One region of the Dechloromonas denitrificans genome, then DNA from elsewhere that is predicted to be linked to it. Evidence: riboswitches for the same ligand, from Rfam matches in the RefSeq annotation. Region 1 holds a riboswitch; each other region holds the start of a gene.
The links. A riboswitch is a leader RNA that binds a small molecule or an ion and turns the genes downstream of it on or off. The one in region 1 is predicted to bind cobalamin.
Positions count from the first base shown of each region.

Region 2: it holds a riboswitch for cobalamin, as region 1 does, so the genes downstream of both, bluB (5,6-dimethylbenzimidazole synthase) here and KI614_RS10840 (energy-coupling factor ABC transporter permease) in region 1, are expected to answer to the same signal.
Region 3: it holds a riboswitch for cobalamin, as region 1 does, so the genes downstream of both, cbpA (modified peptide precursor CbpA) here and KI614_RS10840 (energy-coupling factor ABC transporter permease) in region 1, are expected to answer to the same signal.
Region 4: it holds a riboswitch for cobalamin, as region 1 does, so the genes downstream of both, KI614_RS05860 (TonB-dependent receptor) here and KI614_RS10840 (energy-coupling factor ABC transporter permease) in region 1, are expected to answer to the same signal.

Region 1 covers NZ_CP075187.1:2,282,391-2,287,201, forward strand. The annotation lists gene KI614_RS10830 (DEAD/DEAH box helicase) at 1-680, shown strand, start outside; gene KI614_RS10835 (IS4 family transposase) at 800-2,119, shown strand; cobalamin riboswitch at 2,224-2,437, shown strand; gene KI614_RS10840 (energy-coupling factor ABC transporter permease) at 2,561-3,238, shown strand; gene KI614_RS10845 (energy-coupling factor ABC transporter substrate-binding protein) at 3,235-3,585, shown strand; gene cbiQ (cobalt ECF transporter T component CbiQ) at 3,575-4,318, shown strand; gene KI614_RS10855 (energy-coupling factor ABC transporter ATP-binding protein) at 4,318-4,811, shown strand, end outside.
Region 2 covers NZ_CP075187.1:129,806-134,616, forward strand. The annotation lists gene cbiB (adenosylcobinamide-phosphate synthase CbiB) at 1-499, opposite strand, end outside; gene bluB (5,6-dimethylbenzimidazole synthase) at 496-1,251, opposite strand; cobalamin riboswitch at 1,293-1,488, opposite strand; gene KI614_RS00625 (cobyric acid synthase) at 1,545-3,008, shown strand; gene KI614_RS00630 (response regulator) at 3,031-4,383, opposite strand; gene KI614_RS00635 (ATP-binding protein) at 4,384-4,811, opposite strand, start outside.
Region 3 covers NZ_CP075187.1:429,911-434,721, reverse strand. The annotation lists gene KI614_RS02125 (DUF4870 family protein) at 1-167, opposite strand, end outside; gene KI614_RS02120 (GNAT family N-acetyltransferase) at 171-668, opposite strand; gene cbpB (peptide-modifying radical SAM enzyme CbpB) at 731-2,104, opposite strand; gene cbpA (modified peptide precursor CbpA) at 2,101-2,268, opposite strand; cobalamin riboswitch at 2,353-2,542, opposite strand; gene ubiD (4-hydroxy-3-polyprenylbenzoate decarboxylase) at 2,574-4,049, opposite strand; gene ubiA (4-hydroxybenzoate octaprenyltransferase) at 4,046-4,811, opposite strand, start outside.
Region 4 covers NZ_CP075187.1:1,259,277-1,264,087, reverse strand. The annotation lists gene thrS (threonine--tRNA ligase) at 1-900, shown strand, start outside; gene KI614_RS05865 (6-pyruvoyl trahydropterin synthase family protein) at 894-1,490, shown strand; cobalamin riboswitch at 1,594-1,849, shown strand; gene KI614_RS05860 (TonB-dependent receptor) at 1,869-4,145, shown strand; gene KI614_RS05855 (permease) at 4,150-4,647, shown strand; gene KI614_RS05850 (hypothetical protein) at 4,677-4,811, shown strand, end outside.

The sequences.
Region 1 (4,811 bases):
ACGTGACCAACAAGCGCGTCACCGACTTCAAGGCCAAGGTCGCCGAAGTGCTCAATGCTGAAGGCCTGGATTTCTTTGCCAACATCGTTTCGCAAGTTGCCGAAGAACAGAATGTCAGCGCCGAAGAAGTCGCCGCCGCACTGGCCATGATGGCCCAGGAAGGCAAGCCGCTGCAGATCGCCGGTGAAGACCCGCGTCCTGCCCCGGCTGCCGCCTACGACAACCGCGACAGCCGTGCCCGTCCGGGCAGCTTTGGCGAGCGTGATCGCAAGCCGCGCTTTGAGGGCAGCGATAAGCCGCGTTTCGAAGATCGTGGTGAACGCCCCCGTTTCGAAGGTAGCGAGAAGCCGCGCCGCGCCGCGCCGGCTGGCGATGTCATTCGTTACCGGATCGATGTGGGTCGGGAGCATGGCGTTCAGGTCAAGGATATCGTTGGCGCCATTGCCAATGAAGCCGGGATTGAAAGCCGCTTCATCGGTCGCATCGCGCTCTACGAAGAATCAAGCACGGTCGAACTGCCTGCCGGCATGCCGGGCGAAGCTGCCAACGCCCTGAAACGCACCCGTGTTCGTGGCGTCCCGATCAACCTGCGTCCGGACGAAGGACGCCAGGATGGCGGTGGCGAACGCAAGTTCGATGGCGACCGCAGCAAATTCAAGAAAAAGCCGGGCACCTACTAAGCACGCCCCGCTTGAATCCAAAAGCCACGGATCAAACCGTAATGCCGTTCACTTAGGTGAGCGGCATTTTTCATTTTGGGGCTTGTGGACAGTTCGCCGAATGGTTAACGTGGCGAACGATGTTGTCCAGCCAGCTCTCCATTACGACAGATGTCATGCCGACGATCGGATTCGATCGTCTGGCGGCTCATTTGCCGTATGAGTGGATTGAGCAGGCGCTCAGCGCGCATGGGGTGGCGAGTGTTCGCCGCCGTCGTTTGCCGGCGGAGCAAGTGGTCTGGCTGGTGATCGCCCTGGCGTTGTTTCGTCGCCAGTCGATGGAAGAAGTACTCAGCACCCTGGATCTGGCCTTGCCCGACACCCGAATCGAGGCGGTCTGCAAGAGTGCGATCACGCAGGCGCGGGCTCGCCTTGGCCAAGCCCCGCTGCAATGGTTGTTCGAGCAAACGGCCCAAGCCTGGTGCGCACAGGAGAAGGTCGCGAATCAGTGGAAGGGACTTTCGCTATGGGCGGTCGATGGCACCACCTTTCGGGTGCCGGACAGCCCCGAGAACCGCGAATTCTTTGGTGCCCAACGCTACGCCAGCGGCAAAGTGGCCTCCTATCCTCAGGTGCGTGCCGTCAGCCTGACGGCACTGCCCACCCATCTGGTCTCGGCCATCGAGTTTGGCCAATACGGCCAGAACGAAATGCTTTACGCCAAGGCGCTGATCGGTCGGATCGAGGACCATTCCCTGACCGTCTTCGACAAGGGCTTTGTTTCTGCGGAAATATTGTTGGGCTTGAGTGCTGCGGGCACCGAGCGGCATTACCTGATCCCCGCCAAGTCCAACACGCAATACGAAGTCCTGTCGGGAACGCCCGAGGATTGTCGGGTTCGTTTGCGTATATCTCCTCAAGCGCGCGTCAAGGCCCCTGATCTGCCCGAGGCCTGGGAGGCCCGTGCCATTCGAGTCGAGTCGGCCAATGGTCAAAGCCGGGTACTGCTGACCTCATTGTTCGATCGCCGCCGCTTCAAAGCGCAGGATCTGGCGGACTGCTATCGCCGGCGCTGGGAAATTGAAACCAGCTACCGCGAGCTCAAGCAATCGATGCTGGGCGAAGCGCTGACCTTGCGCTCGCGTTTGCCCGAAGGGGTCAATCAGGAAATCTGGGGGGCCTTAATTGCCTACAACCTGATCAGACTTGAAATCGCCAAGGCGGCCACTGAAGCGCGCGTCGCTCCGACCGATCTGAGCTTCCTGCGCGCACTGCACATCATCCAGCACGAACTGATCTGGGCGGCGGGAATGAGTCCGGGGAAACTGCCGTCCCATCTGGCGCGCCTGCGTTTGCAGTTGCAGATGGCTATCGTGGAAAAACGACGGGGGCGAAAATGCCCCCGTGTCGTCAAAGCCAGACCGGCTCGTTACGCCGTTCGTCACCTAAAAGAGCCTTAACTGAACTGCATTACGGATCAAACCGTGGCTTTTTTATTGCCTGTAAATCGCCCGCCACCCGCAGAGCGGCAAAATTGCGCTATGCAATTGCAATCAGATCAGCCTATACTCGCGCCGTTTTAGGTGCCTTGCTCCACAGTCGTGGGGCGGGTGAAACGGGAAGCCGGTGACGTTCGAGCCAACAGCTCAACCATTCCGGCGCAGCCCCCGCTGCTGTAAGCCTGACGAATTTGCCCTACGCCACTGTGTTCGCACGGGAAGGTTGGCAAACTAGATTGAAGGCGAGCCAGAAGACCGGCCTAAATCAACTGCTGTACCAATCCCCGGGGTGATGGGAAAGGTTCTGTTGATTTGCGCAGGCATTGGCCGGCGATATTTCTTCCGATCTGTACTTCTCCCCGCATTGTTGCTGTTTGCCATTTCTCGCTGTGGGAGAGAAGAATGCACATCATGGAGGGCTTTTTGCCTTTCGAGCACGCCATTGGCTGGAGCCTGGCGTCTGCACCGTTTATTGGCTGGGGCCTGCTGGCGCTTGGCAAGCGTATTCGCGACAAGCCGGAACAGCGCATGCTGATCGGGGTGGCCGCTGCCTTCGCCTTCGTGTTGTCGGCCCTGAAACTCCCCTCGCTTTCAGGCAGCAGCTCGCACCCGACAGGTACGGGACTGGGCGCGCTGCTTTTCGGCCCCGTCGCGATGGCCCCGATTGGTACGGTTGTCCTGCTGTTTCAGGCGTTGCTACTGGCCCATGGCGGTTTGACTACGCTTGGCGCCAATGTCTTTTCGATGGCAATCGTTGGCCCCTTGGTGGCCAGCATGACCTTTCGCACGATGCGCGGGCTGCATTGCTCGTTCTCTATCAGCGTATTTTGTGCTGCGGCCCTGGCCGATTTATTCACGTATCTGACCACTTCCGTCCAGCTGGCACTGGCATTCCCCGACTCAGTCAGCGGTTTTAGCGGCGCCCTGCTCAAATTTTCCAGCATCTTTGCCATTACCCAGATACCGCTGGCGATCAGCGAAGGGCTGCTCAGCGTCGTGATTTTCAACGCCCTGGCACGCTTCAATCCGCAAGAGTTGCGCGACATGGCTGTTTTGCCCGCAAAGCGGAGCGGCGCATGAAGCGACATCAGAATGCACTGCTTTTGCTGGTCGTTGTCTTGCTCGCAGCCTTGCCGCTCTGGCTGGTCAAAGCGCCGATACCGGCCGACGCAAGCCAGCCGTCAGGCATTTTCACGGGGACGGATGACAAGGCCAGAGTCTTGATCAGCCAGATATCGCCGGATTACAAGCCCTGGTTTACGCCGCTGCTGCAACCCGCCAGCAGCGAAATCGCGTCACTGCTGTTTGCTTTGCAGGCAGCACTGGGCGCCGGCTTCATCGGTTACTACCTGGGAGTCTCGCTCAGCCGCGAAAAGCAGCAGCGAATCGATCAGCAAAAATCCGTGGAGCAACCCGATGCTGATTGACCAAATGGCAGCGAACAATCGCTGGCGCCACGTCTCGCCGGCCGCAAAAAGCATTTTTTCGATTGGCGGCCTGATCGCGGTTTTTGCCGTTCGGCAGCCGTTGACCGCAGCAGGCATCACCCTGCTCCTGATCGCCACCAGCCTGCTCGGCCCCGGCGTTGGCTGGCGCTCGTATGTGCGTGTGGCCGTCCCAGCTGCGCTGTTCCTGATCCCTGGTTGCCTGTCGCTGGCGTTCTCGTTCGAAACGAACCCTGCCAGCAGCCTGCCGCATATCGTCCTGATACCTGAATCCAGCGGGCCAATCATCGCGCTCGGCAATCGTTCGCTGGGGGCATTGGCCGCACTGCTGTTCCTTGTTTCCAGCACGCCACTCAACGATTTGCTGGGTCTGCTGCAACGCCTCAAGGCTCCGCCCCTGCTGCTCGACATCATGCTGCTCTGCCACCGCATGCTGTTCGTTTTTTCCGACGCATGCCAGAGCACGCACACAGCCCAGGCCGCGCGCCTCGGTTATGCCACCCCGGGAACCTCGCTGCGCTCGCTTGGCGAACTGGCTGCCAGCCTGAGCCTGCAAATCTGGCAACGCGCCCACGATCTTCACCTTGCCGCACAGGCACGCAACAACGATGGGCCGCTGCGATTTATCGAGAAATCTTACGCCAACACCCGGCGCGACTGCCTGGTCGCCGTGCTGGCCAGCAGCCTGCTGATACTGATGGCGATCGCCTTGTGATGCCCGAACAAAACGACATCCTGCTCGAACTAGCCCAGGTCACCTATCGCTACCCGGATGGCAGCCGCGGCCTGGCGCAGTGCTCGCTGCGTATCCGGCGTGGCACACGCAACGTCCTGATCGGCGCCAATGGCGCCGGCAAGACGACCCTCTTCCAGCACGCCAACGGTTTGCTCAAACCGTCCTCCGGCGTCGTTCACTATGCCGGGAAGCCGGTCGAGTACAACCGCAGTGGCTTGCGCCACCTGCGCAGCCGGGTCGGGCTGGTATTCCAGGACCCGGACCGGCAACTATTCTCGTCCAGCGTTGCAGACGATGTTTCATTCGGCCCGCTCAACCTCGGCCTCAAGCTTGATGTCGTCGAACGGCGAGTCGCCGCCGCACTGGCCTTGGTCGACCTGACCGAGCTGGCCGACAAAGCAGTACACAACCTCAGTTTCGGCCAGAAAAAGCGGGTCTGCATTGCCGGGGTTCTGGCCATGCAGCCCGAGTT
Region 2 (4,811 bases), 1.3 Mb from region 1:
GCAGTGCGCCGGGCCCGCCGAGCAGGGCGAACCAGAACAGCGTGCCAAAGATCGCGTCGTTGCCGTTTTCAAGCACCGATTCGACGCCCGCCTTGGCGACGCCGGACTCGTCGAGTTGCGATGTTTCACGGGAAACCATCCAGCTGACCCGCGTCCGCGCCTCGTCCAGCCGGCCTTCGCGCAACGGCCGGGCGACGGCTTCGGCGTGTTCGGCCAGGCTTTGCGCGCCGAGGGCGAAGTAGAGCAGGGCGACATCGACGGCAAAGGGCGCGAATGGCCGCAGCCAGAATGCCAGTGCAACCCATGGTCCGACAACAAGTAGCCAGGCGAGCAGGCCGCTGGAGATGTGTCGATTGTTGAGTTTCTTTTCCAGCATCGACGCCAGATTGCCGAAGCCGACCAGCGGATGCCAGCGCCGTGGCTCGCCGAGTACACGGTCGAGCAGGACAGCGGCGAGGGCGGCCAGCGGCATGGCAAAGGCGTCGATGCTGAGGTTCATTTCGGGAAAATGCCTGGCCCTTGAATGTCGGCCTGCATTTCACGCAATGCTGCGGTCAACGGCTCGTTCTGGCCGGAATCCGTGGCTCCCCATTGCTCGAAATAGACCAGATCCTCGATCGGCAAACGCGGTAGCCAGCCGGCTTTTTCCAGTTCGGGTTTGTCGTGGAAATGGCTGACATAGCCGATGCACAGGTAGGCAATCGGCACGATATGGTGCGGAATGCCGAGCGCGTCCTGCAGTTCGGCTTCATTGAAAATGCTCACCCAGCCGACGCCCAGGCCCTCGGCACGGGCGGCCAGCCAGAGATTCTGGACGGCACAGACGCTGCTGTAGAGATCCATCGTCGGGATGTGCGTGCGACCGATGACGACCGGCCCGGTACGCGTCCGGTCGCAGGTGATGCACAGGCTGATCGGCGCTTCGAGAATGCCTTGCAGCTTGAGCTTGCTGTAGATCTCACGCTTGCCGTCCGGAAACATTCGGGCCGCTTCCTGGTTGGCCTGGTCGAAGATGGCATGGACGCGTTGCTTGACCTCGTTGGAGCGCACGAGCAGGAAGTTCCACGGCTGCATGAAACCGACCGAAGGGGCGTGGTGCGCTGCCATCAATACGCGACTCAGGACATCGTCCGGCACCGGCGTCGGCAAAAACTGACCACGCACGTCGCGGCGATTGAAAATGGCTTGATAGACGGCAGCCCGATCGGCATCGGAAAAGGCGGGTGCCATTGGTGTGGCTTGGTTTTCCATGGATTCCCCTTCTGGAAAGATGTGGACTGCCGGGCCTGACAGCCTGTGATTTGCCTCCCGGCCGGTCTTCTGACTTGGATTCAGCCTGGCGATGCGCCTTCCCGGTCGGGATTCCCGTCCAGTGGCCTGATGCATCGCCCGTCATCCTTACAGCGTTGGGCACGTGGCGGATTTGCACCGCCTTCCCGATTCTCCGTCCAGTGTTGGCTGAACGGCACCCGGAGACACTCGCCCAAACAAATGGGCGGGGCTGATGGTGCCATAATTACGGACTTTTTTCACATTTGGTCGCTATGTCCTGCTTTTCACTGATGGTCCAGGGGACCACGTCGGATGCCGGTAAATCCACGCTGGTCGCGGCTTTATGCCGGATTCTCAAGCGTCGCGGGATCAATGTCGCGCCGTTCAAGCCGCAGAACATGGCGCTCAATTCGGCCGTCACCGTCGACGGTGGCGAAATCGGTCGGGCCCAGGCGCTGCAGGCGCTGGCTTGCGGCCTGTTGCCGCATACTGATTTCAACCCGGTGCTGCTCAAGCCGACGACCGACAAGAAGTCGCAGGTGATCATTCACGGCAAAGTCGCGATGGACCTCAATGCGCGCGACTACCAGGAATACAAGCCACGGGCGATGCAGGCCGTTTTGGCCTCCTGGGGGCGGTTGACCGCGCAATACGACGCGGTGATGGTCGAAGGCGCCGGATCGCCGGCCGAAATCAACCTGCGGGCGCGCGACATTGCCAACATGGGCTTTGCCGAAGCGGTCGATTGCCCGGTGATCATCGTCGCCGACATCGATCGTGGCGGCGTCTTCGCCCATCTGGTCGGGACCTTGGAACTGCTCTCGCCGTCCGAACAGAACCGGGTCAAGGGTTTCGTGATCAACCGTTTTCGCGGCGATATTTCGCTGCTGGAATCCGGCCTGACCTGGCTTGAAGAGCGTACCGGCAAGCCGGTGCTCGGCGTATTACCCTACTTGCACGGCCTGATGCTCGACGCGGAAGATGCGATTGCCACCGCTGCGGTCGACGGTAAAAAAGCGGCCCGTTTGAAAGTGATCGCGCCAGCTTATCCGCGTGTTTCGAATCACAACGATCTCGATCCGCTGCGCCTGCACCCGGAAGTCGATTTCCAATGGATCGGCCCGGGCGAAACGCCGCCGGCCGCCGATTTGATCGTCCTGCCCGGCTCCAAGGCGGTGCGTGCCGACATCGACTGGCTGCGCCAGCAGGGTTGGGCGGCGGCGATCCAGAAACACCTGCGTTACGGCGGCAAGGTCGTCGGCCTGTGCGGCGGCTACCAGATGCTCGGCCGGATGATTCACGATCCGCTCGGGCTGGAAGGCCAGCCGGGCAGCACGCCGGGGCTGGCGGCGCTCGATCTGGAAACGACGCTGGAAACCGAGAAACAGTTGCGCAATGTCAGCGGCCATCTTGCGTTGCCGGGCAATCCGGCCATGACCGGCTACGAAATTCACCTGGGCGTGACGCGCGGCGATGCTCTGGCTCAGGTCGCGGTGCAACTGGCCGATGGCCGGACGGATGGGGCGGTTTCAGCCGACAACCAGGTCTTTGCGACGTATTGCCACGGCGTTTTCGATCATCCCGAGGCGTTGACCGCGCTACTTGCCTGGGCCGGCTTGCAGGAAAGCGGGCAGGTCGATTTTGCCGCCCGGCGCGAAGCCGATCTCGACCGCTTGGCCGATTCAGTGGAAGCGGCGCTCGACTGGCAAAAAATGGCGACTTTCCTGCCGCTTTAAGACACGTTGGCCGGACTTTGCCTCAGCCGGCCGGCTTGGGCTCTTCGTGATGAATCCGCTTGAGCGCGACCTGGCGCTGGATCTCGCGGAAATCCATTTCCCGGCCGTGCAGTGCGTAATGTTTGCGGATGCTGCCGAACACCTTTTTGGCATCCGGACTGCTCATTAGTTCTTCGGTATGGCGGTCGGCCAGCTCACGATCGCCGACCGAGAGTGCGGCACGCATCACATCGAGTCGCACTGTGGCGCTGAGTTCGGTGGCGAGCAAAGCCGGGCGAAGACCGGCAAAGCGTTTCTTGCCGCGATCCGGCGAGGCCAGCGCGAGCAGTGAAGCGTAGCTGCCCTGTTCGTTGAGGCTCAGGTTCTGCAATTCCGATTCGCGAATGCCGACCAGCACTTTTTCGGCGGTAATCAGGTCGCCGGCATCGACATAGCTGCGGGCCAGGGTCAGTTGGTCGTCGGCTGAAACGGCGCCGGGCATGGTGTCGTTGGCAATGACATCGGCCATCGCCGCCCGAGCCGCCTCGCTGTCGCCATTGAGCGTTGCCGCTTCGGCCAGCAGGCGCTTGCGGACATAGTTGCGCGGGGTTTTTTTGGCCACTTCATCGAGCACCTTCTGGGCTTCTTCGTGTTCGCCCTGGGCCATGCAGATGCTGGCCTTGATGTCCGAGGCATCAAAGAAGTGTGGCGTGCCGGCGACAACGCGATCAATTTCCTCGCGCGCTTCGGTCAGCCGGTTCTGCTGGTGCAGCGAGCGTGCCACGCCGGCTCTGGCCCAGGGGAAATCGTAATTTTCCAGAATCCGGCGATAAGCCGTTTCGGCCGAGCTTGAATCGCCGGTGGCGAGCAGCACTTCGGCTTGCTGGCGAAGAATTTCGAAACGGTAGGGACGGCCAGCTTCGCTATCGCGCTGCGCAGCCAGGATAGCCAGTGCTTTTTGGTATTCCTGCTGGCGTTTTTCCCGGTAATAAGCGGCGAAAAAATCCTTTTTCTGAACAATCCGATTGAGCCGCAAGAGCAGTTTGTCGGGCGAAAAAGGTTTGATGATGTAGTCGTCGGGCACCAGCTCAACCGCAGAAACCACCTGTTCGTAGGATTGTTCGCCGGTCACCATCATGAAGATGGTTTCGTCCGGCAGCAGGTTGAAGCGGCGCAATTCTTCGAGCAATTGCTGGCCGGAGCGACCGTCGCCGAGGATGTAGTCGCAGAGGATGATGTCCGGTACGTTGTTGCGAATGCGGTAGATCGCATCCTGGTAATTCGAGGCGAATTCGACGGCGAAGGCACCGACCGTCTGGGCGATGCTGCGCAGCGCGTCGCGGGCCAGCGGCTGGTCGTCAATGACGAGAAAACGCTTTTTGCTGTAATCGCTCATCTACGGAATGAACAACTCAAAACGAGCGCCGCCCAGCCGGCTGTCGTTGCTCAGGCGCAAGCTGCCATGCCGCTCCTGCCGGCAGTGCAGCCGGGCCAGCCGTTCGGCCAGCAGCAGCCCGGTCCCGCTGGAAGGTGGAAAATTGGCAAAGCCGGGGCCGTCGTCTTCGACCAACAAATGCAGGCCATCGCTGCATTCGCTGGCGGTCAGGCGCACTTGGCTGCGGGCAAAGCGGCCGGCATTTTGGACTGCGTTGCCGAGCATGTCGGTCATCAGGTCACGGTCCAGCGGCCAGGCATCTGGTGCCTGGCAATCGATGCTCAGGGTGATGCCGTTGGCGGCAAGGTGGGCTTTCTGGGCCAGCCCGACTTCGGCACAAAGATCGCCAATGATGGTTGGTACGATGGCCAGTTGGGCGCCGTGGCGGA
Region 3 (4,811 bases), 1.6 Mb from region 1:
ACGGCACAGAGCGAAGGCAAGCCAAAGACGAAACCGCCGGCCACCGTTGCCGCCGAGGTGATGCCGACAAAAACGGCGATGGCGTGCAAACCATAGATGAAGTGGGTTAATTGGACGAGCGAGGCGCGCACGCCATTCACTTCAACGACGGCAACGGGTTCCGACATGACTCAAACCTCCTGAAGATATTTCTGCATAAGCAAGGCCTGGCCCGCAGCCGGGTCCAGCACATAGGGCGCGAAACCGGCGCGCTCATACGACCGCATGGCCGGGCGATTATTCGCAAGAATTTCCAGCGTCAGCTTGCAGCAGCCAAGTTGCCGAGCCTGCATTTCGGCCCATTGTAGCAGCGCCTGGCCGATGCCCTGGCCACGCAGATCAGCATGGACGACGAGATCGTGAATATTGAGCAGCGGCTTGGCAGAAAAGGTGGAAAAGCCGGTAAAGCAGTTGATCAGGCCAACCGGTTTTTTGCCCAAAAACGCCAGTGCACCGTGGAAAGTCGGCAAGTTTTTCAGTTGTTCGACCAGATGCGTCCTGGCGTAATCGGCAAGCCCCTCGCCGCCGCCCATCGGGTCACGGGCGTAGTGTTCGAGCAAGTCGATGAAGGCTAGAGCATGCTGCGGCGAGGTCAGATCGGTCGGATAAATGGCAAGCGGGGAAGTCATCGACAGCAGCACCAGCGAAAAAGGGAGAGTACGCCATCTTAAAGCGCCCTCCCCCTTCGGACTCAACTCAGCGCAAAAACGGTTTCCGTCCCCTCGTCCCAGCCGTCCCACAGATAGTCATCGGCCTTGCCGTCGGCGATCAGGCGCAGGGCGTAATTGACCTGCTCCTTGTAGAAATCGCAGAAGGCACCGATCTTGTCCATGCCGCCGTTCATCTCGACCGCTTCAGCCGGGCACGGCGAGCCGCAGAAGTGGCGGATCGCGCAGTCGCCGCACGGGCTGAACCGGTCGACGTCACGCGTCGTCACCTCCTTGAAGGCAGCCGAAGCTAGCGCCGCCTCGACGCCGCCGGTCAGCAGGCTGCCGCCGTTGAAGCGCGGCAGGCCGATGAACTCGCTGCACGGGTAGAGGCTGCCGTCGGCGGCCAGCGCGAAGAAGGCACGGCCGCCGCCGCAGGGCGAGATGTCGCACATCAGCCGACGCGCCGTCGGGGCCAGAATGCCGATCAGGATATTGGCGAAATTGGCCACCATCAGCTTGCGCCCGGTTTCCTGGTAGAGCTCATAGGTCCGGTCCATCGCGGCGAAGAAGGCTTTGGCCATGTCGCCGTCGGCCGGCTTGACCCCACGGGCACCGGGCAAGGTGCAGCGCAGGGTGTTGAGCATGCAGGTCGGCACTTCATAGGCATGGAACAGTTCGACCATGCGCGTCAGGTAGGGCAGGTTTTCGGTCGTGCAGGTCGTGATGACGCTCCACGAGCCGTAGCCGCGCAGCTTCTCCATCGCCCGCAGCACCTTGGCGTGCACGCTCTTGCCGCCCCAGGTCCGCCGGGTGGCGTCGGTAATGTCCGCCACCGGACCATCCAGCGACAGGCCGATGCTGACATTGCGCGAGGTCAGGAAGTCGAGCGCCTTGTCGTCGAGCAAGGTGCCGTTGGTCTGCAGACCGAAGACGAAATCGTCGGCGAAGGCATCAATGGCTTCGAAGACGGCCGGCGCGTTCATCAGCGGCTCGGCGCCGTGGAAAATGGCCCGTGGCTTGCGGTCGGGCGGCATCACCGAACGGAAGTAGTCGCGCAGCTTGCCGAGCGAGGCGAGCAGCGTCTCGACCGGCATGTGGCTGCCGCCGCTGCGCTGGGTATCGGGCAGGTAGCAGTAGGTGCAGTTGAGATTGCAGCGCTCGGTCGGGTTCAAATAAACGCCGGAAGGTTTGAGGCCGAAGCGCAAGGCATGCAGCTCCTGCGCGAACTGTTCGGCCTTGGCGCCGTAGGCGGCAAGCAGCGCCGGATCGCGGCCGGCTTCGTGGGCCCGGGTCTTGTCGACCAGCGCCCAGAAGGCGGTTTGCGGATCGGTCACCGCAGCATAGACCGGGTGGCCGATATCGACCGGCTGGAAAAGCGTGCCGCGGGCGGCACGCTCGGTGAGCACTGCGTTCATTTGGCCGCCTTCCGGTCCATCAGCACATAGTGCGACAGGCCGATACCGTCCGGATTGCAGCTCTTGCGGATGGCGATGGTCGGGGCGACAGGCTGCGCTTGCTGCGCAGTGGCCGGCTGGGTTTCAACGGCGTTGGACGCGACTTGAGAGACGATCTGGGACATTTTCCACTCCTCGGGAAGACAAAAACAAAAAGGGCCCCGGCTGACCACACGTTTTTCGCATGCGGTCAGCCGGAGCCCTTGCCTTGGCTCCAGTCAGGAATCGAATCGTCTTCTGGCTTCCGGATCAGCCGAAGCGCTGCGCCTTCCCGGCGAGGTAAGCCTCGCAAGTGGCTGGTCTGGCGACCATGCAGTCTTCGTCCCCGGTTACAGCGGCGGGCCCGCCACGGATTTGCACCGTGTTCCGTATTTCGATTCCAACAGGAGCGCGGATTCTCTCAAGGCGGTGCGCTGTGGGTCAATCCATCCTAAAGGCCTAGTTCCTGCCACATTGAATCGACTCGCTTCTTGACGCCGTCGTCCATGACAATCGGCCGCCCCCATTCGCGCGTCGTTTCACCCGGCCACTTGTTGGTGGCATCCAGGCCCATCTTGGAGCCGAGGCCGGCCACCGGCGATGCGAAGTCGAGGTAGTCGATCGGCGTGTTGTCGACCAGCGTCGTGTCGCGCGTCGCGTCCATGCGCGTCGTCATCGCCCAGATCACTTCCTTCCAGTCGCGGATGTCGATGTCGTCATCCACCACGATGATCGTCTTGGTGTACATGAACTGGCGCAGGAAGGACCAGATGCCGAACATGATGCGCTTGGCGTGGCCGGGGTAAGCCTTCTTGATGCTGACGATGGCCATCCGGTACGAGCAGCCTTCCGGCGGCAGGTAGAAATCGACGATTTCCGGGTACTGCTTCTGGAGCAGGGGCACGAACACTTCGTTCAGCGCAACGCCGAGCACGGCCGGCTCGTCGGGCGGCTTGCCGGTGTAGGTGCTGTGGTAGATCGGCTTTTTGCGCATCGTGATGCGGTCGACCGTAAAGACCGGGAATTCGGCCTGCTCATTGTAGTAACCGGTGTGGTCGCCATACGGCCCTTCGAGCGCCATTTCATCGGGATGAATCACGCCCTCCAGCACGATTTCGGCCGAGGCCGGCACCTGCAGAGCCGAGCCGATGCATTTGACCAGTTCGGTCTTGCCGCCGCGCAGCAGGCCGGCGAACTGGTATTCCGACAGCGAATCCGGCACCGGCGTTACCGCGCCAAGAATGGTCGCCGGATCGCAGCCGAGCACGACGGCGACCGGGAAAGGCTGGCCGGGATTGGCCAGCTGGTGCTCGCGAAAATCGAGTGCGCCGCCGCGATGCGCCAGCCAGCGCATGATCACCTTGTTCGGGCCGAGCACCTGCTGGCGGTAGATGCCGAGATTCTGCCGGTTCTTGTGCGGCCCCTTGGTGACGACCAGGCCCCAGGTGATCAGCGGTGCGATGTCACCCGGCCAGCAATGCTGGATCGGCAGGCGCGCCAGATCGACATCCTTGCCTTCCCAGACGATTTCCTGGCACGGCGCGGTCGACACCGTTTTCGGTGCCATATTCAAAACCTGCTTGAGGATGGGCAGCTTGTCCCAGGCATCCTTGAGGCCTTTCGGCGGCTCCGGCTCCTTCAGGTAGGCGAGCAGCTTGCCGACCTCGCGCAAGGCCTGCACCGACTCCTCGCCCATGCCGAGCGCAACGCGTTTGGGCGTGCCGAACAGGTTGGCGAGGACCGGAATGTCGTGCCGGGTCGAACCGCTGACCGGCTGCTCGAAGAGAATGGCCGGCCCCTCGGCGCGCAACACGCGGTCGCAGATCTCGGTCATTTCGAGGCGCGTATCGACGTCGACCGTGACACGCTTCAATTCACCGGTCTTTTCCAGTTGCGACATGAAGTCGCGCAAGTCGTGATATTTCATTTGAGCCAGAAATCCAGTGCAATGCCGACAAAAATCACCGCGCCGACATAGTTGTTATGCAAGAAAGCCTTGAAGCACGCCATGCGCTCGCGCCGACGAATCCAGCGGTAATGAACCGCCATGATCCCGGCAGCAATGCCCAGCGCCAGAAAGAAAACCGGGCCACAACCCCGCCCATGGCCAATCCAGCCAAGCAGCAGCAAGGTCATGCCGTAGCAGGCCATGACCGCTGCCACATCGAACCGGCCAAAAGTAATCGCCGACGTCTTGATGCCGATTTTCAGGTCATCGTCACGGTCGACCATGGCATATTCGGTATCGTAGGCGACCGCCCAGAAAACATTGGCCAGCAGCAGCCACCAGGCTTCGGCCGGCACCTGACCGAGTTGTGCGGCGTAGGCCATCGGGATGCCGAAACCAAAGGCAATCCCCAGATACGCTTGCGGAATGGCCAGGAAGCGCTTGGTAAAAGGATAGCTCGCAGCCAGGAAGACGGCCGGGATCGACAAGGCGATTACCAGCGGATTGCCGAGCATCAGGACGAGCGCAAAAGCCAGCAGGGAAAGACCGGCAAACAGGGCCATGGCTTCTCGAACCGTCACCCGCCCAGCCGTCAGGGGACGCTCCCGGGTACGCTCGACATGCTTGTCGAAATCACGGTCGGCATAATCGTTGATCACGCATCCGGCCGAACGCATCAGCACGGTGCCAAGCACGAATACCGACAGGACCGTCCAGTCAGGCCAGGCCGCCGCGGCCAGC
Region 4 (4,811 bases), 1.0 Mb from region 1:
CAGGGGCTGAAAAGCTACCGCGACCTGCCGCTGCGCATGGCCGAATTCGGCAAGGTACATCGCTACGAACCGTCCGGCGCATTGCACGGTCTGCTGCGCGTGCGCCATTTCACCCAGGATGACGCGCACATCTTCTGCACACCGACCCAGATGCAGGACGAATGCGCGAGCACCATCGCCCTGGTCTTCGCCATCTACCGCGATTTCGGCTTCGACGATGTCGCCGTCAAGCTATCCACCCGACCGGCCAACCGCATCGGCAGCGACGACACCTGGGACCAGCTCGAAGGCGCGCTGTCCGGGGCGCTCGACCGGATGGGCATCGAATACCGGATCAATCCCGGCGAAGGCGCCTTCTACGGCCCGAAGCTGGAATTCGTGCTGCGCGACGCCATCGGCCGCGACTGGCAATGCGGCACGCTGCAGGTCGACCTCAACCTGCCCGAGCGCTTCGACATCAGCTACATCAGCGAACAGGGCGAACGCGAACGTCCCGTCATGTTGCACCGGGCGCTGTTCGGTTCACTGGAGCGCTTCACCGGCATCCTGATTGAGCATTACAGCGGCCTCTTTCCGCTCTGGCTGGCACCGCAGCAAGCCGTCGTGCTGAATATCAGCGAAGGGCAGGCCGACTATGCGCAAAGCGTGCTGAAAGTCTTGAAAAAGGCCGGGCTACGTGCCGCGATCGATCTGCGCAACGAAAAGATCGGCTACAAGATCCGTGAATACACACTGCAGAAAATGCCTTACCTGCTCGTCGTCGGCGACAAGGAAAAAGCCGAGGGTCGCGTCGCACTGCGCACGCGGGCCGGCGAAGACCTTGGCAGCTTGCCGCTGGCCGAAGTCATCGCCCGGCTGCGGCAGGAAGCGCAGCCGCCCGGCAGCGAGGCAGCATGCTGATCCGCAAACTGTTCAAGTTCGAGAACGCCCACATCGTGCGCGGCTGCAGCACGCGGCGTTGCTCGCATTCGATCCACGGCCACTCGTACAAAGTCGAACTACTGCTCGAAGCCCACGCGCTCGACCACGGCCAAATGGTCTACGACTTCGGCCTGCTGAAACACGGCCCGCGCACGCTGATCGATGCCTTCGACCACGCCGTCGCCCTCTGGTCGGGCGACGACCCGGACTACATCGCCGCCTGCCAGCGCTTTTCCGAGCGCTGGATTCTCATTCCCGTCTCGCCCAGTGCGGAGCAATTCTCACGGCTGTTCTTCTTGCTGATCGACCGCTTGCTGGACATGACCGAGAAGACCAACGGCGAGGCCGACGTGCGCCTGCACTCGGTCATCGTCCATGAAACCGAAACCGGCTACGCCCAGTGTTTTCGCGAAGATGCGGTCAACCCGAAAATGGGCCTGATTCTGCCAGGCGATATCGTATTTTCACCCGCCATACAGCAGGACTGGGCCGATGCTGCAGTGCGGAGTTTGCTGGAGCAGGCGCTTGATCAATCCGGTATCGACAAGCAGGTACAAATTGCCTCCTAGTCTGGTGACACGTATTATTCGTCCGTCCCGATACGTCTTTATTGATGCATCGGCACAAAAAACTGTCGACTCAGGCAATGACACAGCCCGACTGTTTTCAAAGGTGTCACCCCTTGCATCAGGTGCCTGTTTCGGTAACGAAACGGGTGAAACGGGAACGAGGTGCGCGATCAGCGATGATCGCAATGCCTCGGCTGCCCCCGCAACGGTAAGCCAGTGCGGCTACATCATGGTGAATCAACGATTCACCGGCCACTGCGCCATGACGTGGCGTCCAACCGGACGCGTGCGGATGGCGTGGGAAGGCGATGTAGCAAACCTGGCGAGCCCGGAGACCGGCCTGCTGCATTCCTGCTGTACGAGAAATCGGCACAGCGTATGCAATGGATCGTCTGCGGGGTTGCGGATGGTGACAGCGATGCGTCGACCATGGGTCGGTGCCGGTCATCTTTGCGCGTGCAGACGGTCAAGTTTAAGGATTTGACCATGCAAAGATATCTCCCTCGGGCAACAAATGCCTGTTTTCAACCGCGCAAATTGACGGCTACGGTGCTTGGTGCCATTGCTTTGTTGGCACCATCTGGCGTATTCGCAGATGATTCTGGGTCAGCACGTGCCAAGCAGGCAGCCTCCAACGTGGCCCCAGCCGAGCGTACTGCCGAGCTACCCACAGTGACGGTGAGTGCTGGCCAGAGCGAAATCAAGCGCATCTCCGCCGACACGTTGGATACCCGTTCTCTCGCCAACGTGCAGTCTGTTTTGCAGGACGTTCCGGGTGTCTCCTATTCACGTTCCGGCGGGCTAGGTGGCCAGATCGTGATGCGCGGGTTCAATTCAAATACGCCGCGCACCTTGCTGCTGGTTGATGGTGAGCGCTTTCGCGGGCGCAATACACTCGAATTCAACCTGATCGACCCCAACCAGATCGAGCGAATAGAGGTGTTACGCGGCCCAGGGTCAGCTTTCTACGGGCCGGATGCGATGGTTGGCGTAATTAACGTCATCACTCGCCGGGCCAAGGGTGATGTCAACGGCCCGCTTACGTTTACCCCTTTGCTCCGGGCGCTGGAGTACAACAGCGCCAGCGACATGAAATCGGTCCGGCTCGAAGGGCAGGCCATGGGCAATGGCCTGGATGCGCTGGTAGGCGTGAGCTACCGGACGGCAGGGAATTTTTCGTCGCCGGAAGGTACTGTTCCCAATAGCGATTTCACCGTTGGCCAGTTTGATTTGCGCGCCGGTTATCAACTTCAGCCCGGGCACCGCCTTGAATTGACGCTCAAGGCGGCCGATACGGAGAGCGGTCGAGCCGGCGGGATTGGCGGTGCACCTGGTTCGCCGCTGGTCGTCCAACGCGAAGACCCACTGCGTGAGCGCTATGCCCGCCTGGCTTATTCAGGTCGCCAGGAAGACTGGGGCGTGGAGCAACTCAACGCAAGCCTGTACGTGCGCAGCCTGTATTCGCGGCTGACGACGGAGAACCGCACGCAAAAAAACAAGCTGACGGTTTCCGAGAACATCGTCGACGGCCCCATCGTGTATGGCGGAAAACTCTCGGCACTGATGCCTCTTGGCCCGCATATGCTGACTTTCGGTACGGATTTTTTCCATGAAATGCGGAAAGGAGCTCAGTCCGGTTCGGAAGTCACAACGCTGAGCACGGGCAAGACAGTCATTACGCCCATCAGCCAGAACTCGCCGGATGCCGAACAGACCAATGTCGGGCTGTTCGCCCAACTCGATTATGTCTTCTCGGATGCGTGGTCGGCAAAGCTGGGGGGGCGAGCGGATTACGTAAAAAGCCGAACTGAAACCAGCCCCATCATTTCGCCGACACTGCAATCCGCTTATGAGCGCAACCGCGAGCGGACAGATCAGCCGCTGACCGGGGAGGTCAGCCTGGCCTACCACTGGAACGACAATCTCACGCTATGGAGCGGAGTCGGCACCTCGTTCCGCGTGCCATCGACTATCGAGAGCTTTGGTTCCAGTCGCCAGGGCACTGGCTACAACGTACCGAACCCCGAGTTGCGGCCCGAAGAGGGCAAGACGCTGGAAATAGGTACCCGCTACAGCGGGGCGGGCAAACGCCTGGACATCACCCTTTTCGATAGCCGTTACACCGATTTCATCGTCCGTGTGCCGATCACCTTTAATGGCCTTGCTTCCTTTCAAAACCAGAATGTGGGCAGCGCCCGGGTTCGTGGCATCGAGGTCGATGGCGGCTGGCAAATCAATCGGTCAGTTCAAGCCTATTTTGACCTTGCCTACCTGCGCGGCACGGACTCACAAACCAATCAGCCGCTGTCCTACCTGCCGCCGCTTAACGGACGTTTGGGCTTGCAGGCTGAGCTGGGTGGAAATGGGCAACTTGAACCCATCATGCGCTGGGCACGCGGCAAGCACGATGTCAACACAACGGCGGAAAGACCAACGGGCGGCTATGCGGTTTTTGACCTTTACTGGAGCAAGGATATGGGCCGCTGGTTGAATCGTGACGGGCGGACGGTTCTCAGCGTGGGGATCAGCAATGTTTTCGACCGCACTTATCGGCTGGCAACCACGGTTGAGGATATCCGCTATCCCATCTCGATGACCAACCCGTTACTCGAAACCGGGCGGGCATTCTCTGTCTCGCTGAAGTCGGATTTCTGACGCGATGAAGCCCGTAATCCTCATTCTTGGCAGCATTGCAATAATTCTGGTTTGGCTGGCATGGCGTCGTGACCCTGCGCTACTGAGCGGAGGTCTGCTCGAAGGCGGCAGGATGGCAGTTGATGTCTTGCCAATCATGCTCCTGACCTTTGTCATTGCCGGGCTGTTCACGCAACTTGTACCCAAGGAAGTTTTGCTGGACTGGATCGGTAACGAATCAGGCTGGCGCGGCATCGTTGTCGGCAGCATTGCCGGCATTCTGGCTCCTGGCGGGCCGATGACCATGTTTCCACTGGTCGGCTTGATCCAACAGGCAGGCGCTGGCATCGGCACCCTTGTAGCGCTGGTGACCGCCTGGTCGATGTGGGGCGTACGGATGATCCTGCTCGAATCAGCCTTGATCAGCCCCCGTTTTGCCTTATTCAAATTTCTGAGCTGCTTCTTTGTGCCCATGCTGGCCGGTTCCATCGCGCACCTGGCTTATGCGCGTTTTTGGAAATAACCCCAGTTTTCTTTCCCGATAGGAAAAACATGAACCCGAATTCTGAATTTTTGAAAAGCGTTGCCAACCTCGAAGTGCAGGTTGCAACAATTGCTTACTGCTGGGGTATTGATCTCGCCATGAAACGGATTGCTAAAGCGACGACCAATGACGCACTTCAGGCA